3 regions of the Mongoliitalea sp. genome follow, and region 3 is predicted to be linked to each of the others. Evidence: riboswitches for the same ligand, from Rfam matches in the RefSeq annotation. Region 3 holds a riboswitch; each other region holds the start of a gene.
What was found. A riboswitch is a leader RNA that binds a small molecule or an ion and turns the genes downstream of it on or off. The one in region 3 is predicted to bind S-adenosylmethionine.
Positions count from the first base shown of each region.

Region 1: another riboswitch for S-adenosylmethionine. It lies ahead of ACXIUD_RS08890 (O-acetylhomoserine aminocarboxypropyltransferase/cysteine synthase family protein); the one in region 3 lies ahead of ACXIUD_RS12985 (homoserine O-acetyltransferase family protein).
Region 2: another riboswitch for S-adenosylmethionine. It lies ahead of ACXIUD_RS02765 (homocysteine S-methyltransferase family protein); the one in region 3 lies ahead of ACXIUD_RS12985 (homoserine O-acetyltransferase family protein).

Region 1 is NZ_JBSZCK010000024.1:248,184-258,546, forward strand. It holds gene ACXIUD_RS08855 (hypothetical protein) at 82-564, shown strand; gene ACXIUD_RS08860 (alkene reductase) at 672-1,778, shown strand; gene ACXIUD_RS08865 (hypothetical protein) at 1,983-2,534, shown strand; gene ACXIUD_RS08870 (hypothetical protein) at 2,607-3,158, shown strand; gene ACXIUD_RS08875 (threonine aldolase family protein) at 3,956-4,975, opposite strand; gene ACXIUD_RS08880 (glycerophosphodiester phosphodiesterase family protein) at 5,550-6,491, opposite strand; gene ACXIUD_RS08885 (DUF2721 domain-containing protein) at 6,484-6,930, opposite strand; SAM riboswitch class I at 7,150-7,255, shown strand; gene ACXIUD_RS08890 (O-acetylhomoserine aminocarboxypropyltransferase/cysteine synthase family protein) at 7,412-8,710, shown strand; gene ACXIUD_RS08895 (hypothetical protein) at 8,763-9,800, opposite strand; gene ACXIUD_RS08900 (DUF4221 family protein) at 9,829-10,363, opposite strand, start outside.
Region 2 is NZ_JBSZCK010000011.1:120,186-130,548, forward strand. It holds gene ACXIUD_RS02740 (outer membrane beta-barrel protein) at 1-28, shown strand, start outside; gene ACXIUD_RS02745 (hypothetical protein) at 46-1,650, shown strand; gene ACXIUD_RS02750 (hypothetical protein) at 1,672-2,280, opposite strand; gene metF (methylenetetrahydrofolate reductase [NAD(P)H]) at 2,559-3,512, opposite strand; gene metH (methionine synthase) at 3,523-6,225, opposite strand; gene ACXIUD_RS02765 (homocysteine S-methyltransferase family protein) at 6,218-7,264, opposite strand; SAM riboswitch class I at 7,320-7,419, opposite strand; gene ACXIUD_RS02770 (RidA family protein) at 7,542-8,105, shown strand; gene ACXIUD_RS02775 (hypothetical protein) at 8,102-9,409, opposite strand; gene ACXIUD_RS02780 (PAS domain S-box protein) at 9,455-10,363, opposite strand, start outside.
Region 3 is NZ_JBSZCK010000035.1:30,141-40,503, forward strand. It holds gene ACXIUD_RS12965 (efflux RND transporter permease subunit) at 1-2,951, shown strand, start outside; gene ACXIUD_RS12970 (UpxY family transcription antiterminator) at 3,107-3,607, shown strand; gene ACXIUD_RS12975 (VOC family protein) at 3,604-3,996, opposite strand; gene ACXIUD_RS12980 (DUF4221 family protein) at 4,124-5,242, shown strand; gene ACXIUD_RS12985 (homoserine O-acetyltransferase family protein) at 5,246-6,301, opposite strand; SAM riboswitch class I at 6,439-6,548, opposite strand; gene ACXIUD_RS12990 (succinate dehydrogenase/fumarate reductase iron-sulfur subunit) at 6,690-7,421, opposite strand; gene ACXIUD_RS12995 (fumarate reductase/succinate dehydrogenase flavoprotein subunit) at 7,424-9,325, opposite strand; gene ACXIUD_RS13000 (YbjQ family protein) at 9,498-9,818, opposite strand; gene ACXIUD_RS13005 (amidohydrolase family protein) at 10,039-10,363, opposite strand, start outside.

The DNA of each region.
Region 1 (10,363 bases), on a different contig from region 3:
GAATACTAAAGTAATGAAATCTAGTACAACTAAATTATTTGTTTGTACAAGCCATTTTATTTAAATTGTTAAAAAAGATACTTGGAAAAGGAATTAAACATGAAACGGACATTTATTTTATTATGCGCGTTTTTTTTAGTTCCTGTCTTAATTATTAAAGCACAAGATACTCTTGGAAAGATATTTATCTTAATTCCAACAACAAATGAAAAAGGGACAAAAATCTCTTATTCAGAACATAAAAGAGGTATTTTAATAGGGGCTTACATAACTTTTGATGTCCCTAATTATACAGTCATAGTTTCACACATGCCCCCTTGGGTGGATTATCCATCGGAGGGTAATCGTGAACAAATTGAGGTCACTGCCAGTGATATGCTTAATTCAAGCATATTATGTGCAGAAAAATTAACTTTTAATGAATGGAGTGAGCTAGAGCAAATCGGGCTTAAACAGAAGATTTACATGGTTTTTCAAGAAGATTATTTATCTAAAGATCGGTTTGTGCTGAATCACCAATTCAAAGCTTATGAAGTTCGAGTAACAGCTGATGGGCCGATTTGAGAATTATTTCATTATTGGAAAATAAATCTTCTGGAGGTTTTCTTGGGAACCATGGTCGCTCGGGAATAGTTGTATATACATAGATTATAATTAAACCAACTAATAAAATGATCCAACAACCGCTTTTAGAAAAGCTCCAAATGGGAGATTTGGAATTACAAAACAGGGTGATCATGGCTCCTATGACCAGGAGTAGAGCCAATAACCCGGAAAATGCTCCTTTTGAGATTCATGCGGAGTATTACAGACAGAGGTCTTCCGCTGGCTTGATCATTTCCGAAGGATCGCAGATTTCCAAAAAAGCAGTAGGGTATATACATACTCCGGGGATTTATTCCGAAGCCCAAGTGGAAGGCTGGAAAAAAGTAACGGAAGCTGTACATGAGAATGGTGGTAAAATCTTCATTCAGTTGTGGCACGTAGGAAGAATGTCTCATCCTGATTTCCACGGTGGGGAATTGCCTCATGCTCCTTCCGCTCTTAATCCACACGCTAAGTCATTTACTCCAGAGGGTTTCAAAGACACTGAAACTCCAAAAGAAATGACCATTGAGGATATCAAACAGACCATCCTTGATTTCAAAAATGCCGCAGCGAATGCGATGAAAGCTGGATTTGACGGTGTGGAAATCCACTCCTCCAATGGCTATTTATTGCATCAGTTTTTCAGCAGAACCTCTAATATTCGAACAGATGAGTATGGTGGAAGCATTGAAAACAGAGCAAGAATCTTGTTTGAAGTTATCGATGCTATCAAAGAAGTAATGCCTGAAAATAGAATTGGTGTGAGATTGAATCCATCATTGGATGGTATTTTCGGGATGACGATGGATGAGGAGACCATCCCAACCTTTGATTACATCGTAGAAAAACTCAATCAGTACGATTTGGCTTACCTGCATTTGTCGGAGCCTTTCAATGATGTGTCTGAAATCCCTTACGCAGAAAAGGAAATTGCCAAGAGGTATAGACCCATGTATAAAGGCACGTTGATTATCAACTCCAACTTTGACCAAGAGAAAGGTAACAATGTTATCGCTGATGGCTTGGCTGATGCAGTTGCTTACGGCAAACCATTCATTTCCAATCCTGATTTGGTAGAACGCTTCGCAGCGAATGCTCCCCTTGCAGAATACGATCAGTCCACCTTCTACACCCCTGGAGAAAAAGGTTTTACGGATTATCCAGCATTATCTCTTTCCAAATCCCAATAATTAACAGTAAGAGGCTGTCTCAAAAGTAGTTTTGAGTTAGACAATAAAGGCTAGCCGAGCAATCGACTAGCCTTTATTTATTTTTGAGACAGCCACAAAACGAAAATGGTTTTGAACTGTCAGAACAACAGTCATTAGTATTTTCGTTGACTAAAATATTTTTTTACCAAAATTCAACTAACTTGATAACTCAACTAAAAATGGATGAGACTAAAGGAAATTGAAACTATCATTAAAAACTACTATCCGATAGTATTAACGGAGGTCAGTGAAGATATTTATCTTGATTTTCAGCAGAAAAGATTGGACAAATGTAAACAGCAAGCAGCGGCATTGAATTTAGATAAAATCAAGCTGCTAGAGGTATTGAATAAACGCTTTCCAGATAGTGTCTTAGATGAATCCATCCTCAATCCCGATGATCCATCCATTAGAATTTCTGTAAAAATTAGAGACAACCCTTTTCTATCAGTGCAGATCGTTAGAAGCTTATTGGCAGATGTTGGAACAATTGTTTTAATTTACCTCAATGAAAATGGTAGGTTTACGGAAAGGCTGATCGTAAAAGAAGACTTCGCTAATCAACCTATTTCTGAAATATACGACCTGTATTTCAACAATTTAGACCTTGAGTTTCTTGATAAGGAGCAGCTTCAGGAAAAACACTCATTTCAGTCCAACGTGTTTGGCTTCAAAGAAGTATCTGTTTACGAGTTAATATTTGGGTCTAGGTTTCTACCGATTGATGTCATGTGATGAAGCTACTATCGTTGATTCGGAGAGTGGACTAAATATTTTCCCATTGAAGTAAAGCTGTTATAAAAGAACATGAAAATTGAAATGCTAAAAGAACTTCATGAAATTTACAAATCTCAATGGGGTCCTCGAACTGAAAGAAAAATCAATCGCTTGATCCAAGGAATGGAGGATCCTAAATGGAAAAAAATTATAGCGTTTTTTCAGGATGACGATGTCTTCGATTACTCTTATATTCAATCCCCAAGTCATGCCCTCTCGGTACCTGAGGTAGTTCCTAACAATGAAATAGGTTTTAACCTTTACATGCCTATGGAAGCCCCCATATTTACTTGTTTTTACATGCAGATAAATTTTGGGTTTTCAGCCAAGAACACTAGATACACCATCAGTTCAACCTCCCCCGATAAAAAGTTTAATTTTATTCTCCAAGATGTAATCAACCATGTTAAAAACACATACCCTGAATACCAATATGTCCCTCATCATTTGTTATTTGGAAAAAGGGTTGATTGGGGAGTCCCCATGGGGAGCTATGAAAAAGAAGAAGGGCATTTCATCTTTGAGTATTTCTTTAATACGTTCCCTTTCAGTGAAGGGGATGAAATAGTGATTCTTGAATAAGCTAATAATCCGGATAGACTTATACGAAAAAGTAATTCACCTAAAATAAGTTAAAATTCACAATGCGTACAACTGAATCAAAAATAAGCATCTCCCTATCGGTTTTATTAGTTCTGACGGTGGCCTTACTCTTCTTTCCGGAGCTAAACAAAAGTTTTACCCTCCATCTATACGATACGTATTATATCATAAGTACTCATATCGTTCTGATTTTGCTTGCTATGGTAGCTTCACTACTATTAACCTCAAAATTGGCTATGCCAAACAAAAAGAAGTAAGAAAAAATAAACTAACGCACTGCGACTTCAATTAACAAAATCAAAAGTTGAGAATCACCTACATCCCGTCAGAAGATGCCATCGAATGGTGTATTTATCAAGACAGTCCAGGGAATTTTTACTTCCCAAGAAAAGTAAAAATGGAGAGAGTTGATTAAAGAAAAAGCAACTCAATATATGCGCATAATTATTTTTTAACATGACATTTCCTGCTGATATGGACTGGAAAAAAAACTATCGAGAAGATAAAAGGGCAAAGAATGAAAAATAAAATCCTTCTTTCAAGAGCTATTCGAAGAATGGTTCACGCAACGGCCGCAACGATAAAGCGCCACGGCCGCTATAAAATTTCACATTCTGAAAATACTTGAGACTTTTTTAAGAATATTCTTCCTCTTTACACGCCTCTAATATATCGCCTTTACTTGTGCTGAGCTTGTCGAAGCAGGCATATATCCATTTATATCGCGCAAGCATATATCACTCGCTACTCCTCATAATTTCTCTTTGCCAAACGTATCAAATATCTAATCCAGCCATTCTCCTCCCAAACTCCTCCAACTGCTCATCACCAAAATCTAAATGCGTAACAAATCGGATTTGATCGGGACCAAATTTCACTGCAAAGATCTGTTGTTCTCGGAGCTGTTCGAGCATAGCTTCAGGACTGATGCCTTGCAGGCGAGCAATTACGATATTAGTGACCACAGGAAATACTTCCGCTACTAAAGGATGTTCCCCTAGCATTCGACCAATTTCCTTGGCCCGCGCATGGTCTTCCGCTAATCGAGCAACCTGATGGTCGAGTGCGTAGATAGCCGCAGCTGCCAAATAACCTGCCTGACGCATGCCTCCACCAAAGGATTTGCGGATTTTTCGGGCACGCTTGATAGCCTGCTTGCTACCCAGCAACACAGACCCTATCGGGCAACCCAACCCTTTGCTCAAACAAATGGATATGGTATCGAACTGCGCTCCCCAATCGGCTGCTTGTTCTCCAGTCGCTACCAAGGCATTGAAAAGTCGAGCACCATCCAAGTGGAGCTTGATACCCTTTTCCAAACACAAGACTCGGATTTCCTTTACTTCATCCAATGTATAGACACTACCTCCACCTTTGTTCATGGTATTTTCCAGTGAAACCAAGCTACTCTCACAGGCATGCACATCGTCTGGACTGATGGCTGCCGCTACATCCGCAGCGGTAATCTTCCCATAAGGCCCATCCAATAATTTGACGGATGCATGGGCATTGGCCATAATTCCTCCAGCCTCGTACAGGTAAATGTGTGAATATTTATGACAAATAACTTCTTGATGTGGGCCTGCATGCAGTTTGATCGCAATTTGATTGGTCATCGTGCCGGAGGGACAAAATAAGCCCGCCTCCATGCCAAACATAGCTGCCAACTTTTCTTCCAAAGCATTGACCGTAGGGTCTTCCCCAAATACATCATCACCAACTTCCGCAGCCCACATGGCCTGCAACATTCCCTGAGTTGGCTTGGTAACAGTGTCTGAACGTAAATCGATTGTCATATGTAGTAAATTGGTTGATTAAGTAATTGGTTAATTGAGTGGTTAGAGGTCGACGGTCATCTGTCAACTGTCAACGGTTAGATTGTGGTTGAAATACGATTATCCTTTTTTATTTCATGAAGCCCTACTTGGTACTTTGTACTTGGTACATGTTAGTGATTGGTGGGGGTCGACGGTTTACTGTCGACTGTCCACGGCACGAGTGAGCAGTGCCTGTGCTGAGCGAAGTCGAAGCAAACAATGCATAGTGAACAGTGGAGTGAGTTCCGTTTTAAAGGAAACTATTGGTTCTCAACACGTCCTGCGTCTATGGTCTCGTTTCTAGTATCTCGCTTCTCATTCGCTTGGTACTTGGTACATGTTAGTGATTGGTTGGGGGTCGACGGTCAACTGTCGACTGTCCACGGCTGGATTGAGTGAACAGTGAGCAGTTGGAAGTGAACAGTGAGTTTATAACAGACAACCGTTGGTTCTCAACACGCCCTGAGTCTATGGTCTCGTTTCTAATATCTCGCTTCTCATACCCGAATCCCTACTTGGTACTTCGTACTTGGTACTTGGTACAGCCCCCCTCCTACCTCTCACCAAAATACTTCCCCTTCGAACTCTCCTTCGGTCTCAATTTTTCAATTGCCTTCGCAGCTTCAATAGGTCTGTCGGTAGCCAGGATATCGGCCCCATTTTCAACAAATCCCACATACAACTGATCCCCACGGGCAATGGCACTTCGGTCTAAGTTGCCCATGGTGCCTAAGATTGTAAATACACCTAGTTCATGTAACTGCTGATTTAATGTAGCAGGTCTCTCAGAGGTGCCTGTAAATGCAATCCAGCGATCTACAGGAATACCCGATGCTTGGAAACGTGCGAGTTCCTCTTCATTTCGGATACTGACAGACAGCATCAAGTCTGGATGAAGACGATGGATTTGTTGGGCAGCTTCCAAACTGTATGTGATGACAGCTGCATAAGGCTCAGCTTCTTGTCTACGGATAGCATCCGTAATCATTGCAAAAGGAACCTCCCGCTTGATATCGACCGTAAACAAGGTTTTCCCTTTGCCCCAAGCTAACACTTCATCCAAGGTTGGTACTTTAAAGTCGGTAACCGTTCCTTCTTTGTCTACCAAGAAAAATTCTTGAATTTCTTGATAGGTATGATCGATGACACGGCCTTTTCCAGTGGTCGTCCTATCCAAGGTATTGTCATGCATTAAGACCAATACTGAGTCCTTGGTCACGGCTACATCAAATTCTATGAGGGATGGAGTATGCTTCAAGGTGTTTTCGAAGGCCTGCAAGGAATTTTCAGGATATCCGGGATAAGGACCTCCCCGATGGGCAGAGACCATGGGAATCCTATCCGAAGACCAAGTATAAAAATCCTTCGTCTCCTCCAAATTTCTTAATACGATGGTTTTTAGCCCCTTTTCATCGGTGGATTCTTGCGCCTGTGTGGTGCTCGCTTGCTTACAAGATACCAGCAAAAACAGACCTGCAATCAGTAATTTATTCATCGTTTTTATCTTTTTTAAACCAAAACCCTGAAGATCGTTTTTGAAACAAAGATTCCATGTCCTGAATCTCAAGGTTAAGCGCTTGGGTGGAAATCAGGATTTCAACCAAAGAAATGCCCAAGGAAACCAGCAAGGCCAACATACTTCCGATGAAGACGTAGTTGGCAGCTTCCTGTGCTTCTGTAAATATCAAAAACATACATATCACACAGAGCAAGAAACTCAATACCCCACACAATTGCATGTATTTAATCATGCTCAACCGGCGCTTGAGGTTGTGAATTTGCTCAATAATGATCTCCTGTTCGGGATTTTCCAAGTACTTTTTGTGCAATCCCCGTATGAGATTAGCAATGGCCAAAAAGCGGTTTGTAAAAGCCAGCATCATGAGCGTAATCGCAGAAAATAACAAGGCCGGGGTCGATAGCTGTAGCTCCATGAGTAGAAATGATTGAATGTTAAAAGTGAGAAATAAAGAAGGAAAATAAAAACAGCTCCTATAAAAGGTTCTTTCAAAAGCTAGTTTCCTCGGACTAAACCAAAAAAAACACGCTTCCAAAAAAAAACATGTTAACTCTATAATTTTTATAGGGTTTTTCTTGCTTTTCATGTTTGTCAACCCTTTCTTTGCATCATCCTTTCACTTTTTAGGTGTTGGGATTTATACAGAAGAGGCGAGAGACGGGCTCCCTGACCCTCTGGCAACCATTCGAATCGTCGAAAAGGTGCCAATTCCCACCAAGCATTCCTTGGAACTATAAATTCTTAACCACATGAAAAACACTCCTTGCAAGCCAATTTTATTCGTATCCCTACCAAAGAATACTGAGTCATCAATCGGTACAGGCTATTGGTTAATCAGCATTGGCAATTCTATTCGCATATTCAATTAACTATCATATACTTAAAACGAATCAACCATGGCTTATCGATTTGAAACGCTGCAACTGCATGCAGGACAGACCCCAGACAAGGCAACCAATTCCAGAGCAGTTCCCATTTACCAAACCACCTCCTACGTGTTCAATTCAGCCGAACACGGGGCCAATCTCTTTGCTTTGAAAGAATTCGGGAATATCTACACCCGAATCATGAACCCTACCACCGATGTCTTCGAACAACGCATCGCAGCGTTGGAAGGCGGTGTAGCAGCGGTGGCCACTTCCTCAGGACAAGCAGCCCAATTCCTTGCCCTGAACAATATTCTTCAAGCAGGTGAAAACTTTGTCTCCAGCCCTTCCCTCTACGGTGGTACTTACAATCAATTTAAAGTGGCATTCAAACGCCTTGGAATCACAGCCAAATTCGCCAAAGGTAACAATGCAGAAGATTTCGAGCCGCTGATTGATGAACATACCAAAGCCATCTACCTAGAAACCATCGGAAATCCTGAGTTCAATATTCCAGACTTCGAAGCCTTTGCCAAACTAGCTCAAAAACATGACCTGCCTTTAGTAGTGGACAATACGTTTGGAGCAGGCGGCTATTTATGCCAGCCTATCAAACACGGAGCGAATATCGTTACCTCCTCTGCCACCAAGTGGATTGGAGGGCATGGTACTTCGATTGGAGGGATCATCGTGGATGGAGGAAATTACAACTGGGGAAATGGTAAATTTCCACAGTTTTCCGAACCCTCAGAAGGCTATCATGGGTTGAATTTTTGGGAGGTATTCGGAGAAAACAATCCTCTAGGACTTCCCAATGTAGCCTTTGCCATGAGAGCTAGGGTAGAAGGATTGAGAGACTTCGGCCCGGCATTAAGTCCATTCAATTCTTTTCTGCTCCTTCAAGGACTGGAAACCCTTTCTCTGCGTGTGCAACGAACAGTAGAAAATGCCTTGGCTTTGGCAACTTGGCTGGAAAACCATCCAAAAGTCCAAAAAATAAACTATCCCGGACTCCCATCCTCTCCCCATCATGCATTTGGTAAAAAATACCTGACGCATGGCTTTGGAGGGGTGTTGAGTTTTGAGTTGAAAGGCGATAAAGAAAGCACCAGTCAGTTTATCAGTGAACTGAAACTGGTTTCTCACTTAGCAAATGTAGGCGATGCAAAAACCTTGATTATCCAACCATCCGCTACCACCCATCAACAGCTAAGTCAAGAAGAACAAACTGCTGCCGGAGTCACTCCAACCATGCTTCGGGTATCTTTGGGCATCGAGCATATCGATGATATCAAAGAAGATTTCCAGCAGGCTTTTGATAAGCTCTAAGCACATAAAAATACACCTGTCAGCGCATATTTCTCCTGACAGGTGTACCTTTCTAATATATGGGTAACCGCAAAATATCTACCCGTTTGTCGGTTTCTAACTTGACGAAGTAATGTCCATCTTCGATGTGATAGGGGTAATGGGGAGTTTTTCCTAAAGCTTTATAGCTAGCACGGGAAATGTCCAGTTCCCAAATTTCGTAGTGTTTTTCAGGGATATTCCATACCAACAGATAATCCCGCTTAAATTTTAAATCAGAAAACACTTCCCAAAATCTAAATTTATTGGTATCAACCCCGAGCTTTATTTGCTTTGCATGTACTTGTTCGGTAGTTTGGCTTAAGAGATAAAGAGTATTGTTCATTCGCTCAAGCATAAGCAATTGACCACCATTCACTGCATAGGTGACATTTCTGTAGGGAATATCCTCATAGATTACTTTTTCCGTTATAGGATGAAATTTCCACCAGGGATTTTTTTCTTTGCCATCGATGATGAAGTTAGATTCCACTGGTACTCTCCCACCATAAAAATCCTTTCTAGAAGAAGTAATATCCGGATTTGACCTTAGATCTTTTGTAGGCAAGGCAAAAAACTGCCGTTCAAATAATTTCGAACCTTCCTTATTTTTACCCTTCTTGGAAGATTCTTTTTTCTGAAAAAATGGCGTAATTACCCAATTATCCCAAAAAAATATTGGGTCATCTATTGACATTCCGTTTTCTTTGACATCAAAAAAATACCTCATTCCAATACTCCTGTCAATCACTATTTTGCCATCTTGAATGCTAAAGTCAAGGGAAGAATTACCAATAGAAGTAAACGAGTTTTCCTCGGTCTTTATAATCCGCCTATACCCTTCTAGCCAACCTGTCAAGGTATCAATACCCAAATTCTGCTTGTCCAAAAGCATCAATCGAGATTTATTGGAATTCCTTTTTTCCAAATAGCTCACGATCTTATAATCCCCAAAGGGAATCAGCTCTGTCAGCGTACAGTTTTCACAGCCATAGAGATAAAAGTCAGTTTGGGCTTTCGAATGAACGATACAAACCCCAAAAAGAAAAACAATCAAAAGAATCAATCGCATAACAACTAGTGGTTAGTAATTCATGAATTTAGTCCAATACTATAAATGTAAACGTGGCTTTGTTTTCTACCTCTTCACTCCGATTTTTGATTAATACGCCATTTTTATAAGGAAAAGAGATAGGTAAAATCAAATTGCCAGCATCTAATTCAAAAATTTCAATGGTTTTGAAATCCGTTTCAGCTTTCGCGACCAAGAGCAGCCATTGACCAAAAAGATTGGTATTGAAGGTCCCATCTGCTTTTTGAAGCGCCTGTGGTTTTTTCTTTAAACGAATGATGGCATCTAACTGAGGATGGTACATGGTCTTCAAAAACCAAGGCTCCACAATACCTAAATTCTGTTCCTTTTGTAAATCCTCATTGGACCTACTTAACCCTTTGGCCAATACAGGAAAATCACTGGTGGCTATCCACAATTCTTTTAGAAAATTACCTTCTGTATCAAATAAAGTAACTCGAGGGCTCATTGGAAAAGATAGGGCTACACCTTCTGAATGTTCACTTAAAGATATCTCACCCAAAAATCCAAAATATCCGTCTTTTTGCTGATATACTTTGTCC
Region 2 (10,363 bases), on a different contig from region 3:
TCGATTAGGCTATAGTTATAGATTTTAATAGAAGAAAATAGCACCATGAAAAAATATCTCATTTACCTCATTCTCCTATGGAATTTCCAAGTACAAGCACAGGAGGAAACCTTTGATTATACCGTCGAAATCAATCCCATTTCCATTCCTGGACTTCCGGGCCTTCATTCATTCGCTTTTGCTCAGCATGAAAATTACTGGTTAATTCTTGGAGGCAGAACGGATGGTTTGCATGCCAGACAGCCAAATCGCTCGTTTCCAGCCGAAGCTAATAATACAGAAATGTATGTAGTTGATATTAACGCAAGAAAAGTATGGTCTAGGTCACTGGATAACCTTCCCGTTTCCTTACAAGAACAATTGCAGGCCACCAATATGAACTTTATTCAAGATGGGGAAACGCTGTATTTCATTGGTGGCTATGCTTTTGCACCTTCTGTTCAAAATCACATCACATTTCCATACGTAACAGCCATACATATCCCCAAGCTCATAGAAGCAATTATCAACCAAGAAACTGGAATCAATAATTACTTCGTACAACTAGAGGACCAACGATTTGCCGTTACAGGCGGCCAAATGGGGAAAATAGGTGATACTTTTCACCTTATTGGCGGTCATAGATTTGATGGTAGGTATAATCCCATGGGCAACCCATCCTACATCCAAAGCTACACCAATCAAATCAAGAAGTTTAAGCTCATTCACAGTGAAACAAACCTTCAAATCGAATCATATGAAAGCATTGTTGATCCAGTCCATCTGAGAAGAAGAGATTATAACTTGGTCCCTCAAGTATTTGGTTCAGGTGAACTTGGCTACATGATTTCTTCTGGTGTTTTCCAGATCAATGCGGATTTACCTTTCCTTTACCCTGTTGACATCCGAGCATCAGGCTACGAACCAAGAACTGAGTTTAATCAATACCTCAGTAATTATCATGGTGCCAAGGTCGCTTTATATGATGCGGAAAATCAACAAAACCATGCACTCTTTTTTGGAGGAATTAGTCAATACTATTATGAAAATGGTAGCCTGATAAAGGATGATTTAGTCCCTTTCACAAAAACTATTAGCAGAGTCACTCGCTATGCTAATGATACGTTGCGTGAGTTCTTAATCCCTACAGAAATGCCAGGACTACTGGGAGCCAGTTCAGAATTCATCGTAAATAAATCCCTTCCCGCCTATAGCAATAAAGTGATCAAACTTCATGAGCTAAAGGAGGATTCTTTTATAGTAGGCCATATTGTTGGGGGATTATCAAGTCCTATAAAAAATCCTTTTTCAAGCAATCAAACTACCCTTACAAGTGCGGAACCAACCATTTATGAAGTAGTCCTAAAAAAATCTGTAATTACTTCAATCCCGCCAGTTGACGGGAGAAATCCTTTCGACATTACAATATACCCTAATCCCTTTCACAACTCCTTTACGGTTTCTGTATTTCTAGAAAAAGCTACGAAAACCGACTTATTCATTACAAATGCACATGGTCAACTGATACAAAAAGAGAATTTGTCAACCCAAATAGGTGCTAACAATCTACCGATTGTTTTGGAGCAAAAAGAAACGACTATTCCTCTCTTTGTCACGCTCGTTTTCGACGATAAATTCTATGTCAGTAAAAAATTAGTAAAAGCAAGGTAACATTCGAGATTACTTTGCTAACTAAAAAACAATAAACCTCAAATCCTCAAACTTAAAAATCCGATTATCACTCAAGGTTAATTCCAAGGTGATATCAAAAGTAGTTTCTTTCTCAGGTTGTTCTTTTAGGCGAATATCCAAAGGCATAGCTTCCAAAAAATTAAACCTATATCGAATCAAGGATTCAAAGGATGTATCAGAACCGAATCCAGCCACGCGAAATAGTTCTGTAATCTCTTCTCCTGAGGAAATCGCTTGGTCTTTCCATTCCAAAGCGCTATTACTTAAGATTTTTATCGCTTTCAAGGGATGAGCCGAACCAGGAGGAATTGGATCACAAGCAAAAGCTGCTGAAAAAAAGGAAAAAGATTTAGTATGGGTTGAGGCATTCGCATAGGTGACTTCATCTACCAAAATCCGGATGATTAAATCATCCACAGCATACGGTTGGGTAGGATCGACTACTTGATTATTTGCTAAAACACCTGCTGTCATCGTATCAATTACAAAATTTCGAGGCGTGGGCAAGCGTCCACAGGCACACTCATCAAAGCAAAATAAATCACAGGATAAGGGAAGAAAACCCATTAAAATGAGCAGGAAAAAGAAAAAAGGTTTATTGGCTTTCATAAGGCAGATCTCATAATTATTTCCTTAACGACCAGGTTAGTCCAATATGAATAGATATGACTATCAACTAGTTTAGTCTAAAGCTAATACGAATCAACTAAAAAAACAATCGGAGTCGGGAGAACTTTTCCAAAGTTTTATAGGCATGATTAATTATAGGAGCTTTCATCTCAACTTTGGAAAAGTTTGTAAACGTCCGAAAGAGAACTTTTCCAAAGTTTTTCGGGATGATTTTGACCCACTGCTTGATGTTTCAACTTTGGAAAAGTTTACCTCTCTTAGAACACCTCTTTCGCAATCTGATAGGTAGCCTCAGCTTTACTCATCGTGTAGTAATGTAAAACCTTCACACCGTTTTTGATTAAATCCTTACTTTGATAAATGGCCCAGTCTATCCCCACTTTTTTTACATCTGCATTGGTTTTGCACTTTTCCAGTTCATCCATCAAGGCATCCGGCATATCGATAAAGAAGGTTCGTGGAAGCATACTGATTTGTCCCAACGTGGTTATAGGTTTTAATCCTGGAATAATCGGCACATCAATACCCATCTCCCGTACCTTTCGTACAAATTCGTAGTATTTCTCGTTGTCGAAAAACATCTGGGTTACGATATATTCTGCACCAGCATCAATTTTTTCTTTCAAATACTTAAGGTCCGTACGCAAGCTGGGGGCTTCAAAATGCTTCTCAGGATACCCTCCCACTCCTACACAGAAATCCGTATGATAACTTGTCTCCGTTTCTTCGTGCAAATACTTGCCATGGTTCATCCCTACAATCTGTTTGACCAAATCTTTGGTAAATTCATGACCTCCTTCTTCCGGAACAAATTTATTGGCTGTCTTCGGAGCATCTCCACGCAAGGCAAGGATATTTTGTACACCAATAAAATTCAAGTCAATCAAGGCATTTTCCGTCTCCTCCTTGGTAAATCCTCCACAAAGCAAATGCGGTACTGCATCTACATGAAAGCGGTTCATGATAGCAGCACAGATTCCCACCGTACCTGGACGCTTTTTAGTAGCTACACGCTCCAATAAACCATTGGGATGCTTTTTGTAAATAAATTCTTCCCGATGATAGGTCACATCCACAAAAGGTGGTTTGAATTCCATCAAAGGAGCTATTCCATCACATAAATCCTGCATACTCTGCCCTTTCAATGGCGGGAGGATTTCAAATGAAAAAAGTGTTTGTTCTGCTTGCGTGATATATTCAGTAATTTTCATACGCTCTTAATTAACTTTCAATAGGTTGTTGAGATGGATTATAAGCTAAATTTGGAGATAACCACTTTTCTGCTTGAGCCATGGAAACCCCTTTTCTTCTGGCATAATCTGCTACTTGATCTTCTCCGATTTTTCCGAGCCCAAAGTACTTACTTTCAGGGTGTCCAAAATAAAAGCCAGAAACAGAAGAAGTAGGATACATAGCAAAGGAATCAGTTAAGGTGATCCCAGTGTGTTTTTCTACTTCCAATAAATCAAATAATGTTCGCTTCTCCGAGTGTTCCGGACAGGCAGGATATCCAGGTGCAGGCCTGATACCTGTATAGGCTTCTTTAATCAGAGATTCATTATCCAGATTTTCTGTCTGCGCATATCCCCACAATTCTTTTCGAACTAATTCATGCAAATATTCAGCACCTGCTTCGGCTAATCTGTCTGCCAAGGCCTTCAGCATGATGTCGTGGTAATCGTCGTGGGCTGCTTGAAACTCTTCCAATTTTTGTTCGATTCCCCAGCCTGCTGTCACCGCAAAACCTCCAAGGTAATCTTCCTTTTCCGGATGTAGGTAGTCGGCAAGCGATCGATTGGGCACTCCTTTACCTTTTTTACCTTGCTGACGCAGGAAATGGAAACTCACTTCTTTATCGGCGTCAATAATCGAGACATCATCTCCACTCCTTTTTACAAGAAATAAGCCGACTACTGCTTTTGCACTGAGCCAATTTTCAGCAATAATCTGATCTAGCATGGTATTCGCTTCCTGATACAATTTGGTGGCTTCTGTCCCCACTATGGGATCTTCTAAAATTTTTGGATACTTACCAGACAACATCCATGTACTGAAGAATGGTGTCCAATCAATGTACCTCCTTAAAATATTCAGATCTAAATCTTCCAAGACCGTAATCCCTGTTTGAATTGGCTTCACAGGAACATAATGATCCCAGTCAATAAACACAGGATTGGCTTTGGACTCCTCATAAGACACCAATTGCTTGATCTGTTGCTTGGCTTCATGTTCTATCCGTAATTGTCGGTAAGTCTCTTTGATTTGCACATGATAAGCTTCTCTGGTTTCCTCAGAAATGGATTCCCCCGCAATCGGAACTGATTTGGAAGCATCTGTCACGTGGATCACTGTGCCTGAGTAGACAGGATCAATTTTAACCGCTGTGTGGATTCTTGATGTTGTCGCCCCTCCTATCAATAAAGGAATCTTCAAGCCCTGACGCTCCATCTCAGAAGCCACATTGACCATTTCGTCTAAAGAAGGTGTAATCAAGCCGGAAAGCCCAATGATATCTACTTTGTTTTTGATGGCCTCGTCAATGATTTTTTGGGCTTCCACCATCACGCCCAAATCAATAATTTGGTAGCTATTACAAGCCAAAACCACCCCAACGATATTTTTACCAATATCATGCACATCTCCTTTGACAGTTGCCAACAGTATTTTCTTCACACTGCTTTGCTCCGCATTGAAGTCAGCATCCCCAACTTTGGGCATAAATGGCTCTAAATAAGCCACGGCCTTTTTCATAACACGGGCAGACTTGACTACTTGGGGCAAAAACATTTTGCCTTCACCAAACAAGTCTCCCACCACATTCATCCCATCCATCAAAGGACCCTCGATGACTTTCAAAGGATTTTGATAGTTCAATCGGGCTTCTTCCGTGTCCTCAATGACAAAGTCTATAATCCCTTTCACAAGTGCATGCTCAATCCTCTTTTCAACAGCATCCGATCGCCAAGCTTCGTTGATTACCTCTTTTTTACCCGAAGACTTGACGGTCTCGGCAAATTCCAGCAAAGCCTCTGTCGCTCCTTCGTGCCTGTCGAACAATACATCCTCCACTTTATCCAAGAGATCTTTCGGAATATCATCATATACTTCCAACATGGTAGGATTGACAATCCCCATATCCATTCCATGCTTGATGGCATGGTACAAAAATGCCGCATGCATAGCTTCTCGTACGCGGTCATTTCCACGGAAAGAAAAACTGACATTACTCACCCCTCCACTTACTTTAGCTCCAGGAAGGTTTTGTTTGATCCATTGGGTAGCCAAAAAGAAATCCAACGCATTTCTGCGATGCTCTTCCATCCCAGTAGCAACAGGAAAGATATTCGGGTCGAAAATAATGTCATGTGGATTGAATTTTACCACATCTACCAAGATGTCATAACTACGCTTGCAGATCTCTATCCTTCGCTCATAGGTATCTGCCTGACCTTGCTCATCGAAGGCCATTATCACCACCGCTGCTCCAAATTTTTTAATGGTTTTAGCCTGATGAATAAACTCCTCTTCCCCATTCTTCAAACTGATGGAATTGACGATGCTTTTACCCTGCACGCATTTCAATCCAGCCACGATAATCTCCCAACGGGAAGAGTCTATCATGATTGGAATCCGGCTAATCTCTGGTTCTGAAGCTATCAAATTCAAAAATCTTGTCATGGCAGCCACTCCATCCAACATCCCTTCATCCATGCACACATCCAAGACCTGTGCTCCTCCCCTTACCTGATCCAAAGCCACATCGAGTGCTTCATCGTATTGACCATTTAAGATCAATCGTGCAAATTTTTTCGATCCTGTCACATTGGTCCGTTCTCCAACATTGACAAAATTGATTTCTGGAGTGAAAACCAAAGGCTCCAAACCAGATAACTTCAACACTTCACTATGACGTATTTTACTCATCGCTACTCACTTCAAATTCTTTAATTCTTGGGGTATATTTCCCGGCAATTTCAGCAATTGCACGAATATGGTCAGGTGTGGTACCACAACAACCGCCCAATATATTGACATATCCTTCCTTTAAGAAAACTTCTATTTGATCAGCCATCTCTGAGGCTCCTTGGTCATATTGACCAAATTCATTGGGCAAACCTGCATTCGGATAAGCGGACACTAAGAAAGGCGCATTTTCAGCCAAAACTTTCAAGTACGGCCTCAACTCTTTAGCTCCCAAAGCGCAATTTAATCCTACTGAGAAAAGCGGTACGTGGGAAACGGAGATCAAGAAAGCCTCTGTGGTTTGCCCTGAAAGGGTTCTACCAGATGCATCTGTAATCGTCCCTGAAATCATTACAGGAACACCTCCTTCTTCTGGATTCAAAGGAATATTCCTTTGTTCAAAAACCTCTTGTATAGCAAAAAGAGCTGCTTTAGCATTCAAAGTATCAAAAATTGTCTCAACCAATAAAATATCAGCACCTCCATCCAACAAGCCTTTCACTTGCTCTTCATAAGCAGCCACTAACTGATCAAAGTTTATCGCTCTATAACCAGGGTCATTCACATCGGGGGAAATTGAAGCAGTCCGATTGGTTGGGCCTAAAGCACCCGCCACAAATCTAGTTCTTTCCGGGTTTTTTGCCGTAAACTCATCTGCTACTTCTCGTGCAATTTTGGCTGAGAAGAAATTGATATCATAAGCCAAATGCTGCAATCCATAATCTTCCTGAGCAATAGAAGTCCCCGAGAATGTATTGGTTTCAATAATGTCAGCACCCGCTTCAAAATAAGCAGCATGAATAGCCTTAATGATGTCCGGACGCGAAAGCGACAGTAAGTCATTATTCCCTTTTAAAGGTCTCGGGTGATTGGCTAGCTCTGCAGTCCTGAAGTCTTCTTCTGAAAGTTTATACCGCTGAATCATGGTGCCCATGGCTCCATCCAAAATTAAAACTTTTTGCTGTGCGAGTGCTATTAATTGTTCCGTTCTATTTTTCATAATCGTTATTAAAAAGCTTATACGAGCAGAACCGGAAGATAAAAGTTGAATCAACCGCTCATCTTTTTCCGGCATTTCCGGAAGGGGAATTAGCACCTTGCATTCAGGTTGCTAAGACGTCGTAGGGCCCATCCCTCGGTCTTTCTCGATAAGCAAGCTCAAATTTACAGACAAAAGGTGGAATTATTGGGCTTTTTTGCAAAATATTCGCTCTTTATCATCAAAAACATCAAAATCAAGGATGAAACTTGTGTAAATTGTAAACAAAAAAACCTGTATGAATTATCGATCCCTTCTGCTTTTACTCATTTTTGCTTGCCAGCCTGTTAAGGAACACTCAAGCAATGGATCTGAACTTCAACAACAAGAAATCACTGCTTGGGATGCAGATGCAAGACTTGAAGAATTAGGAATTGCGCTTCCCGAAATCTCCAATCCAATTGCCAATTATGTCCATGTAGTCCGCTCGGGGAATCTCTTGTTCTTGGCGGGTAAAGGACCACAACTTCCAGAAGGAGGATATATACTTGGAAAAGTTGGAAAAGACCTGAGCATAGACGAAGGCAAAGAAGCCGCAAGATTAACAGCTATCGCACAATTAGCAGTGCTCAAAGCAGAACTTGGTAGTCTCAATAAGGTCAAACAAATCGTTAAAGTCTTGGGAATGGTTCATTGTGAGGATGATTTTACCCAACATCCACAAGTGATCAATGGATTTTCTGATTTGATGGTAGGAGTTTTTGGTGAAAAGGGAAAACACGCAAGGTCGGCTGTAGGTATGAACTCCCTTCCATTAGGCTTTGCAGTAGAAATCGAACTGATCGTAGAAATTGAAGATTAAGGCCGAATACCCAAACTCACTTGCACATACGGGTTGCTCATGTAAGATGCCATTCCCAAGTCTCCTAACCTGTAAGCTCCCAGCGGCTGTTCATAGCCTGCATGTACTGCTGTGAAAACTTTGAAGAATTTACCCAAGGCAAGAGGAAGACCATAGCCCACATAAACCTCAGGCTTGACCATCAAACCTCGTCCTGTTAGGCGGCCATCAAAATCGGGCTCTTCAAATAAGGCTGGAAAATCAGGCTTGTTGGGATTATACAAAGTATATCTCAAATTCCCATATCCGAGACCTCCAAGTACGCCCATCTCAAGATTTTTAAACTCGAAAAATTTCTTCCCTAAATTAGCATATAATCGAACAGAATTGAGCGTATGCTCCAACTGCTCAGAGGCCTGCCCACTCATTCCAAGGTTATACAAATCAATACCGTAAAGCCAATCCTTACTATATCCCATGATTTTCAACCCCCAGTTATTTGGCCTTCCTGAAAAGGTATTGTATCCTTTCTCAGCTAATCGTTCATTTAATGCTGTCGGTGATGTAAAATTCATGCTCCCAAAAAAATGAACCCCAATATCAGCGTCTTTGTAAAAGTAATTGTGATCTGGTATGGAGATACCTGCTCCTAACCTTAGGAAAGCTCCACTTTGAATAGAGCTGAAACTTATGCCATTCAACTTCCAAGAATCTTCAAACGGTGAAAAAGAATAACCAAATTTAGCAATCAATTCCAATGCTTCACTCCGTCCCGGGATAGGCAAATCATACGCCATCTGAAATCCAAACTCCGTCAAAAATCCAGTCATATTGAGACTGTTTTGCTGTACGTTTCCATCTCGCAAAATATATCCTTGACGAGGATTGTCCATAAATTGACTAAATGTTGCAGGTTCATCCGGACGTAACATCTGAAAGTTCAAATATCCGGCCCCTACTGCCATGTAGTGTATCAACTGAAATCTACCTTCTTCTGTAAATGCAAAGCCAACATTCAACATGGCTCGAGATGTACGGTAACCAATCCTGTAATCATCGAAATCTGATCGAGGACCAGAACTTTGGATCAGTTCCATTCCCAAAATAAAATCATTAAAACGGGCCATATATCCAAGGGTAAAATTGGTGTACCCTTTTCGCATTGGACTTAATCCTTTGTCTGCCAATAAATTGTTAAACTCCCGCAAATTTGCTCCTGTGGTACCAATAGTACCATAAAAAGTAGATCTATTCGTCATTGAAGACTGCGCATGTAAGTCTTGGAAAAATAAAAGGCTAATCAGAAGTCCAGCTATTTTTTTCATTAGTGAGAATTTGATGTCAAAAATACAGCTAATGTGATGCAATCATCAAAAATTACTCAAATTATGTTGTAACAACTTGATAAGCTTTGCATACATATGATCTGGATTAAACGGTTTGGGTACGTATTCATTCATCTTCAACTCCTCAAATTTTTCCTGAATTTCTTCCCATGGTGAAGCAGTCATGGCAATGAGTGGCAAGTCCTTTATATGCTGATCTTCATGAGAACGAATAAAACGGGCAACATCTAAGCCATCCTTTCGAGGCATTTGAAGATCTAAAATCAATAAATCAAATTTTTCATCCGCCAAAACTTCGATAGCTTCCTGCCCGTCATTGACAATGGTGAAATTTCTTACACCCCATTTTTGCATAAATTTTCGAATCATTAACTGATTGACCACATTATCCTCCGCAATCAACACACGGGCCTCCCTTAAATTATCCTTTAATTCCTGAATAGGGGTTTGCGAGGTGTTACTTTCAGCTTGGGATGTTGCAAATTTGATGGCAAAATTAATCGTGGTTCCTTTATTTACTTGGCTATGGACGTGAATTTCACTACCAAACAACTGGATTAGTTTTTTAACAATAGCGAGTCCCAAACCTGTACCTCCAAACTTCCGGGTAGTCTCTGTGCTAGCTTGGGTAAATGCATTGAATATATCTTGAATTTTATCTTCCGGAATACCGATCCCTGTATCTTGTATAGTAAAATCCAGTAGGACACCGTTTATATGTTGTCTTTTACGCTTTACAACCACTTTTATAAAACCAGATTCTGTAAATTTAATAGCATTGGACAATAAGTTATTGATAATCTGAGTGAACCTAACTGGATCTCCAAGTAAATTATTGGGTATCTGTTGGTCAAAATCAAATATGATCTGAATGTCTTTTTCTCTTGCCTGAAATTTATAGGAGGAAATCAATCGATTGATTAAATTTTTGAT
Region 3 (10,363 bases):
TCATGAACGTGAATCTTTCGGGGAATTACACAGAAGAGGAGCTGAAGAAGTTTGGGGAATATTTGGAAGATGAGATCGAAAAACTTCCGGAAATTTCCAAAGCAGAGCTTCGTGGTACAGTAGAGCGCGAAATCAGAATTGATGCAGATATCTTTAAAATGGAAGCCTTGGGTGTATCATTTTCGGATATCTCAGAAGCTGTTTCACAAGAAAACGTCACTATTTCGGGTGGTAATATTTTGGATGGGGAGTTTAGAAGATCACTTCGTATCACAGGGGAATTTACTGATCCAAGTGAATTAAATGGGATTATTGTAAAAACCGAGAACCAAAAAATTGTGTATTTGGAGGATGTGGCCGAGGTTCGTGATACGTACAAAGAACGTGAATCCTATGCTCGTAGCAATAAGTTACCTGTGGTCACTGTGAATGTGGTTAAAAGAAGTGGGGAAAACCTGCTTGATGCTGCTGACAAGATTAAAGGAATCATTGAAAATGCAAAAGCTAATAGATTTCCCCCGGATTTAGAAGTAAGCATCACCAATGATCAATCCAAAAATACCCGTTCACAAGTCAATGACCTGGAAAACTCCATCATCTTCGGGGTAATTCTCGTGGTGTTGGTACTGATGTTCTTCTTGGGCTTTAGAAACGCCTTATTCGTAGGGATTGCTATCCCGCTTTCCATGTTTATTTCATTCTTGGTTTTAAACTCCTTCGGCATTACCCTCAATCTGATGGTATTGTTTGCCTTGATTTTGGCTTTGGGAATGTTGGTGGATAATGGAATTGTGGTGGTAGAAAATATCTACCGTTTGATGCAAGAGGGCTTAAGTCCCATTCGTGCGGCAAAAGAAGGGGTAGGAGAGGTTGCATGGCCAATCATTACATCTACAGCTACGACATTGGCAGCTTTTATGCCATTGGCCTTTTGGGATGACATTATTGGGGAGTTTATGAAATACTTACCGATTACTTTGATCATTGTATTATCATCCTCCTTGTTTGTTGCCTTGGTGGTCAATCCTGTGCTTACTTCCCTATTTATGAAAGTTCAGGATGTGGAATCAGTCAAGCCAAAAACCAAAAATCTGATTGTTGCATTGGTTTTTGGGGTAATGTCGATTATAAGTTTCTTGGCAGGTTCGATCACTTTTGGGAATTTGTTTGGCATTGTAGCGATTCTGACCGTATTCAATGTGTATGCTTTAAGACCTGCTATCCGCTGGTTCCAGAATGTGTTTTTGGTTAGATTGGAAAACTTGTATGAGGCAACATTGAAGTTTGCATTAAAAGGTTATAATCCTTATTTCTTCTTTGCGGGTGTTAATTTATTGTTGGTTTTATCTATTGTGTTATTAGGTGTTAGAGCACCAAAAGTGCTATTTTTCCCTGATAATCAGCCTGCATTAGTCAATGTATTTATTGAGAATCCAATTGGAACAGATACAGAGGCTACCAATGCATTTATGTTAGGGATGGAGGATGAGTTGTTGCAATTGATGGAACCATACAGTGATGTAGTGGAGTCTATCATTTCTCAGGTTGGACAAGGTACAGGTGATCAATCGGAGGGACCAAGCACGGCCAATACTCCGCATAAAGCAAAGGTAACGATAAGCTTTGTGGAATATCAGTACAGACAAGGTGTGAACACGAATAAAATCATGGAAGAAATCCGCACCATGGTTGAAAAATATCCAGGTGTATTGATTACTGTTGATAAACAGCGTAATGGCCCACCGGTAGGGAAACCAATCAATATTGAGGTGAGTGGAGAGGATTTCGAAAAATTGATTTTGTTTGAAAATCAGTTCAGAGAGGCCTTGGTTTCTGCCAATATCCCTGGTATTGAAGAGTTGAAATCTGATTTAGAGTTGGGAAGCCCAGAAGTGATTCTAAAGATTGATCGTGAAAAAGCTCGACGATTTGGTTTATCTACTTCTCAAATCGCCAGTGAATTGCGTACGGCCTTATTTGGTCAGGAAGTTTCCAAATACAAGGAAGGAGAGGACGATTATCCCATTCAGCTGCGTCTGAAAGATGAGTATCGCTACGATTTGGCTTCTTTGGTCAATAAAAAAATTAATTTTAGAGATAAGTTGGGTAACAAAAAAGAGGTGCCAATTTCAGCCGTTGCTGACTTAGAGTATGGATCCACTTTTGGGTCAGTCAAAAGGAAAGATCTTAATAAAGTGATCACGATTTTCTCTAATGTCTTGGACGGATACAATCCAACTGAAATCAACAATGAATTGAAGCAGCTTGTGGCTAATTATTCTATACCGGATGGTATTAATGTTAAGTTTACAGGAGAGCAGGAGGAGCAGGCTAAATCAACCGCTTTCTTATTAAGAGCTTTGTTTATCGCTGTTTCGGTCATTTTCTTGATTATTGTGGCCCAATTTAACTCAGTAACTACGCCATTTATTATCATGGCTTCCGTTGTTTTGAGTACCATTGGTGTATTCCTTGGTTTGGTAATTTTCAACATGGACTTTGTTGTGATTATGACCGGTATCGGGATTATTTCCTTAGCAGGAGTAGTGGTAAATAATGCCATTGTCTTGATTGACTATACCAATTTGGTAAGAGAGCGCCGAAGAGAAGAGTTAGGAGTCAAAGATGGAGAGTATCTTTCTTATGATGAGTTGCTTAGCAGTATTGTTCAAGGTGGTAAAACCCGATTGAGGCCTGTTTTACTAACGGCTATTACCACTGTTTTAGGATTGATTCCATTAGCCATTGGGATGAATATCAACTTTGCTACTTTATTGAGTCAATTTGATCCTCAATTCTACATTGGAGGGGATAACGCAGACTTTTGGGGGCCGATGGCATGGACTGTAATATTTGGTCTAACCTTTGCAACCTTCCTTACGTTAGTAATCGTACCTGTCATGTATTTGTTGGCGGATAAACTGAATATGCTTTTTCGCAAATTGAAATAACATGATTTGATAAAGGTTGGTGGTTTTTAATTGTTTAAACCCTTGGGTAAATAACCCAGGGGTTTTTTATTGAATGTTTGAGTATTTTTAACCCTAGTTATCGTGTTTGAAAAAGTGTTTTTTGACTACTTTTGAAAACAATTCGGACAACTATGATGAATGATTTGAAGTGGTATGTGCTGTACACGACTTCCCGTGCAGAGAAAAAAGTAGCAGAGCGACTGAGAGAGAAAGGCTTGGAGGTGTATTTACCGATCATTGAAGAACTGAGACAATGGTCTGATCGGAAAAAGAAAGTCCAAAAGGCATTGTTTAATGGATATCTATTCGTCAAAACATCCCGAGCAAATTTATGGGAATCCCTTCAGGTACCTGGTGCGGTGAAATTTGTTCATTTTGCGGGTGAACATGCGACCGTTCGTGAAGAAGAGATTGAGACCATACAGCGTATCTTGGAAACAGGTGTTGCTGTAGAGACAGAGTCAGGAGAAATTGAAAAAGGACAGCAGGTAAAAATTGTTGGCGGGGCCTTGGAAGGAATGGAAGGTGAGTGTATCAATAAAGGTAACAAAGACTATTTTATTATTCGTATCCCTGGAATTGCACAAAATATGTTGGTGAATATCCCTCGAAAATTTTTACAGGTGAGGGCCTAAGATTCCCAAATTCCTTTGGGTACGATTTCTAATACGTGCCCAAAAGGATCTTCAAAATAAAAGCTTTGTAAACTATCCTTCCATCCCTGTTCGTGGGTGATGTTGATTCCTTTTGCTAAAAGCCTTGATTTTGCTTCCAAGTAATCTTGTTTATTGACCTCAAAAGCAATGTGTTGCTTTCCTTTTGCAAAATGAGCGGGGAGTGTTTCTTCTTTGGCAGTGACCTCAGGAATAAAGCAAAGTAAAACTGAGCTTCCACAGCGAAAGAATATATGCCTTCCTTTGACTTTGGATATGACAGGCATTTCTAATGTGTCCCCATAAAAATCCTCTGCCAGATCAAGGTCAGATATGTATAGGCAGATTTCTTTGATTTGTATGAATTTCATTGAACCAACCTATTAAAAATCGAAGTATTGTTCAACCTTATTTGCGTGAGTAAGCATTCAAGTATTTAAGTGGTTAAAAAATTAGTTGCTTTGGTGAAACTTAGTTTTTAAATTTAAAACAAAAACTATGGTTCGAATCCTTTTCTTAACTTTTGTTGGATTACTTCTGTTGGCATGTGGTACTAAATCCACTCAGAATGATACCCTCGTTTTTGAATTAACTGGACAGCTCAAGCAGCTTCAGTTACCGGAAGGATGGGGACAGTTTAATTTAGGGTGGAGGATATCTTCTGCCGGAAAAATCTTAGTGATTAACAATCCTACCTCGGAAATTGCGATTTATAAGGGGCTTGATGATTCATCACCATTAGTTATCAGTTTAGAAGCTGATGGGCCAGATGGAATAGGTGGGCCGATAATGGATACTCAATGGGGATATGATGAATCATTTTGGGTATCGACCTTTGGAGATAAATTAATCCAATTTGATAGTGAAGGGTCCATCCTGAGGCGGGTTTCAATTCCTACAGAAAGTCTTTTTGCTCAGAATGTTTCCCTATTGAATTTTAGTTTTGTTGCTACAGAATCAAGTGTTTATTTTCCCGCAGCACCGCTTACATTTGCTTGGAACACCTTAAGTCCAGAAGAAATTCAAGGGATGCCCAATTTGCTTCGTTTGGACTTGGATACGAATGAAATCAGTGTTTTATCTACCTATGCAGCCGATTTTTTAGGAACTAACCTGAATAAAAATATTATGCCAACCTTATTTGAAGGGCTTAATAATGCTGTCATCATCAATCATAACTTCAAAGATATTTGGGTGTACCAAGACGGGGAATTAAAGCAACAGGAAGTTTCCTTTAGTCAGTTTTCATCTAGTCCCCCCACTTCTTCAAAGGATATCTTCGAAGATATGGAAGAAATTATGTGGTTAATGAATTATTCTGATGCGTATTGGGATGTGGTCAATTTGCCGCAACTTGATATGATGGCCAGAGTTGTAAAGTTTGACGAACGCCCAGAGATGGAAGGACCAGGTATGGACTTTGTTCCTTCTAAATGGGGTTTGGTGCTTACGGATGCTAATTTTAGCAAACTCGGAGAGTTTATATTTCCCATCAATGCCTATAACCCTCAATTATCTTACTCTAGTTCGGAAGGGATATGGGTTTGTACCACACATCCCAACCGATCAGATATGGAGGAGGGTGTTTTGGTATTTGAATTGTTGGCTATCAAGTAAACATCAAAGTGTATCTTCTAAGTAGAAACTGCTTAGAATATAGCTTAGTTGCTCGTATTCTATCAGAAATGCATCATGCCCCAAATGGGAGCTGATTTCCCGATAGGTGCCCTTAGGGACATGCTTGGCTATCAACTGTGATTCTTCTTTCAAAAAAAGCATATCTGTATCCACCCCAATTGTTAATACTTTGCTGGGAATTTGTTGTAAAGCTTTTTCTAGGCTACCACGTTTTCTTCCCAAGTCATGTGCATCCATGGCTTTGCTCAGCGTCCAGTAGGAAAAGGCGTTAAAGCGTTTGGCCAGTTTTTGTCCCTGGTACTGGAGGTAGGATGAAATTCGATAATTGTCCAGTTTTTCTTCCGTATCTTCTTGTTTGAGTTCGAAGTCTTTGGGGTGGCGGTAAGAAAGCATAGCAATGGCTCGGGCGGCTTTCAAACCGTCTTTTCCTGCATCAGGTTGCCGTTCGCCCCAGGTGCAATCAGCAGCTATAGCCATCCGTTGTGTTTCATTGAAACCTCGTATCCAGGGAGTAGCCTTGGCATTGGATGCAATGATGATGCTATGTTTTACCTGATCTTGAAGTAGGTAAGCCCATTCCAAGCCTACCTGCCCTCCCAGAGAACCGCCAATAATGGTGTCTATCCTTTCAATTTCCAAATGCTGCCTTAGCAAATCCAACGAATTGGCCATGTCTCGTGGTGTGACTTGCGGAAAGTCATAATAATAAAAATCTCCACTAATGGGGTTTACTGACAAGGGAGAGGTACTGCCATAGCTGGAGCCTAGTAAATTGGCACATACAATAAAATGCTTGGATGGATCATAGAATCGGTCTTCGCCAATAAGTCCATTCCACCAATCAGAGACCTTTGCATCACCTGTCAAGGCATGAATGACCCAAATTACATTGTCTTTGGCGGCATTGAGATTGCCTAGGGTGGTAAAGGACAACTCAAACTCAGGTAAAATTTCTCCGGATTCTAGTGTGAAGGGTTCATGATGGATGAAGGTATCTTGACTCATATCGATGGTATAATAACTGCTGATCAAATTCATGGGAAATGTAAACTAATGAGATGTAACACAAGGTGAAAGCAATTGGCAATAAGCCATGTGAAGAAGCGACCGCATGAGTCGTTCACAAGTTGATAAGATGTGTTAATGCTGATAAGCCGTACGTGTCATAACTGTTGAATTTATAGTTCCGAAGGGAGATATTCCAATCGGCAGGAATTGGCACCTTTCCACACGGATGGTTGCCAGAGGGTCTCAGAGCCTGTCTCTCGCCTCTTCTGTATAAATCCAAGCACTAAAAAGTGAAAGGATACTGCAAAGAAAATATGCTTGGTTGGATTTACCAACCATTTCTCGTGATTTTTTAAAACAGGTCAAAGAATTTGAGCTACTTGAGCTTTGGATATTGCTGTTTGTTAAAGATGTTAGTTCATGCTTTCCAGTACTCTTGATTCATCCGTACTATGTTGGCAACTGAAATTCCTTGGGGGCATACTGCCTCGCAGGCTTTGGTCATCGTACAGGATCCAAAACCCTCTGCATCCATTTGAGCTACCATTGATTTTACGCGCTTACCAGCTTCTATACTTCCTTGAGGAAGCATAGCTAAATGACTGATTTTTGCCCCTGTAAAGAGTGCGGCACTGGCATTTTTACACATAGCCACACAAGCACCGCAACCAATGCATGCCGCGGAGTCAAATGCTTCTTCTGCTAATTCATGAGAAATCCGTGTACTATTGGCCTCAGGAGCTTGGCCTGTATTGACGCTGATGTAGCCTCCCGCCATGATGATGCGGTCAAAGGCTCTACGGTCTATGCACAAGTCTTTTTTGATGGGGAAGGCCTTTGCACGAAAAGGCTCAATGACTAATGTTTCACCATCTTTGAAACTACGTAAATGAGTTTGACAGGTAGTCACACCCTTCTCAGGACTGTGAATATCACCGTTGATAACAAAGCCACATTGCCCACAAATACCTTCCCTACAGTCCGAATCAAAAGCAACAGGTTCTTTATCAGACAAAATCAATTGTTCGTTTAACACATCCAACATCTCCGGCACAGACATCTCTTGATGCAACCCATTCAATTCATAGGTCTCGAATCCTCCTTTGGATTGATTGGATGCCTGTCTCCATATTTTTAAGGTTAATTTCATAATCAGGCGTAGGTTCGTTCTTGTGGTTTAATAAATTCAAACTGTAAGTCTTCCTTATGAAGCTTGAAGTGGCCATCTGCATATTCCCAAGCAGAGACATATTGGAAATTCACATCATCCCGCTTGGCCTCTCCTCCAGGAGTCTGATGCTCTACACGGAAATGTGCACCGCAGGATTCCTCCCGTTGCAAGGCATCATGGAAAATCAATTGCGCTAGCTCCAAATAGTCCTCTACCCGTGCAGCTTTCTCCAATTCCATATTCAGTTGCTTGGCAGAACCTGGAATTTTTAAGCGTACATAAAATTCTTTTTGAAGGTTTTTGATGGCCTGAAGGCCTTCTTCCATCACAGATTTTTCTCGGGCAAGACCGCATTTTTTTGTCAAAACTCCTCCCAATTCACGGTGAAACTGTTCTGCTGTTTTATCACCTTGAATGCTCATCAAGCGGGCAATTCTTTCTTCCGTAAGTTCAAGTTCTTCTTTTCCAAAACTTTCAGGTATGTGTTGTTTCGGCTGTTCACCTGCTAAATAGTTCATGACGGTGTGTGGAGCTATAAAATACCCATCCACACATGCTTGAAGTAAAGAGTTTGCGCCTAAGCGATTGGCACCATGATCCGCAAAATTTGCCTCACCCAATACAAACAGTCCTGGAATACTGCTTTGCAATTCATAATCTACCCATAATCCTCCCATAGAAAAATGGGCAGAGGGAGAAATCAGCATGGGAGAGTTGTAGGCATTAACTCCTGTGATTTTTTCATACATATCGAAAAGATTACCATAGCGCTTTTGTATGGTTTCTTTTCCATCTCGTAGAATGGCAGTCTGAAAATCCAAATACACGGCATTTTTCATAGGTCCAACACCCTTATCGGCATCTATCTGCTCCTTTGCTGCTCTAGATGAAATATCCCTTGGCGCCAAGTTTCCATACGATGGATACTTGCGTTCCAAGTAATAATCACGTTCGTTTTCAGGGATATCTTTTGGAGCTCTTGTGTCATTTGCTTTTTGGGGTACCCAAATTCTACCATCATTTCTCAAAGACTCTGACATCAATGTCAACTTGGACTGATGATTGCCTAACTGGGGTAGGGAAGTAGGGTGAAACTGTGTCCAGCTTGGCGCAGCGAAATAGGCTCCTTTTCTATGGGCTCTCCAAATCGCAGATCCGTTACAGTTCATTGCTAAGGTAGAAAGGTAATAGATCTTCCCATAACCTCCTGTTGCCAAGATAACAGTGTCTGCATGATGGACGCTCAATTCTCCTGTTTCTAAGTTTCTGGCAATTATTCCCTTGGCTTTTCCATTTTCAAGAATTAAATCCATCATTTCGTGACAAGTATTGAGTTGGACTTGCTTCAGAGCAACTTGCCGCATCAATGCCTGATAGGCTCCTTGCAATAGTTGCTGCCCAGTCTGACCACGGGCATAAAAGGTTCTACTCACTTGCACACCTCCAAAAGAGCGATTGCTCAAATAGCCTCCATACTCTCGGGCAAAGGGGACTCCCTGGGCCACTGCTTGATCGATCAATGCCATGGAGCATTCGGCCATTCGGAATACATTGGCTTCTCTGGAGCGGAAATCTCCACCTTTCAATGTGTCATAAAACATTCGCCATACGCTATCTCCATCATTTTTATAACCTTTAGCAGCATTAATACCTCCTTGGGCAGCCACACTGTGAGCTCTTCGGGGGCTTTCATGGTAGGTAAACACCTCACATTGAAAGCCTAATTCTGCCAAACTAGCAGAGATGGCACTTCCGGCCAAACCGGTGCCCACTACAATCGCTTTGTACTTACGTCGATTAGCAGGATTGATCAAACGGGCTTTGGCGATATACCATTCCCACTTTTTGTCCAATGGTCCATCAGGAATCTTAGGATTTATCATAGCATGAAAAAAACGTTACTCCTCTAAACTAAGAAGAATTTCTCAAATTTCTATGCTCTGGTGTAGAATCACCTTCAAAAAAATAATGAGGTGGGCGGATATAGTTATTCGTGCCATGTTAAAAAAAATAAACCTGCTGAAATGAATCCTCAACAGGTTTAATCAAATCATCTTATAGTTTAGCCACTTTTACGGCCGTTCCTGATGCAGTGACCATGAGCATACCATCTCGAATGGTTTCATAATCTAGGTCGATGCCAACTACTGCATTAGCTCCAAAAGCACGGGCTTGCATCTGCATTTCTGACATGGCTGTGGATTTGGCCTCCCGAAGTACACGTTCATATGCGCCTGCCCGGCCACCGACGATATCTGTGATACTGGCAAAGAAATCCTTAAAAACATTTGCACCAATAATGGTTTCCCCGGAAACAATTCCAAGGTATTCTGTAATTGCGTATCCTTCTAGTGAAGGTGTTGTTGATACAATCATGTGTGAGAAATTTTTATTCACACCAATATAACAAGGCTTTCCAAAATATTTTTGATTTGACAATAGAATGTAGCAGATTCATTTCTGTGGTTAGCATACCTTTTACAAATTATTAGAGATTTTGGGTAAAGCTGGATTGTTATAAATTTCATTGGCCTACCATAAAAAAAGCCTGATTTGATCAGGCTTTTTTTATGTCTCTAGATTAGAGGACTTATCATTAGTTCTTCTCCAAACCTGGCGAACGTTCCAAAAACTCCTGATATAACTTGATATGTCTATTACTCATCGGTACTCTGTATCCGTCAATAAATACATGTCTGATTTGTGACCTTGTTTCAAATGGATCGCCTGTAGAGACTAATAAGGTGGCATCTTTTCCAACTTCCAATGAACCTAATCTGTCAGCAACTCCAAAGATCTCGGCAGGGTAGATCGTAACGGCTTTCAATGCCTCTTCTTTGCCCATGCCATAAGCAGCTGCAAATCCTGCATTGAAAGGTAGGTTTCTGGTGTTTTCGGCATCATTGGCACGGATAGCTACT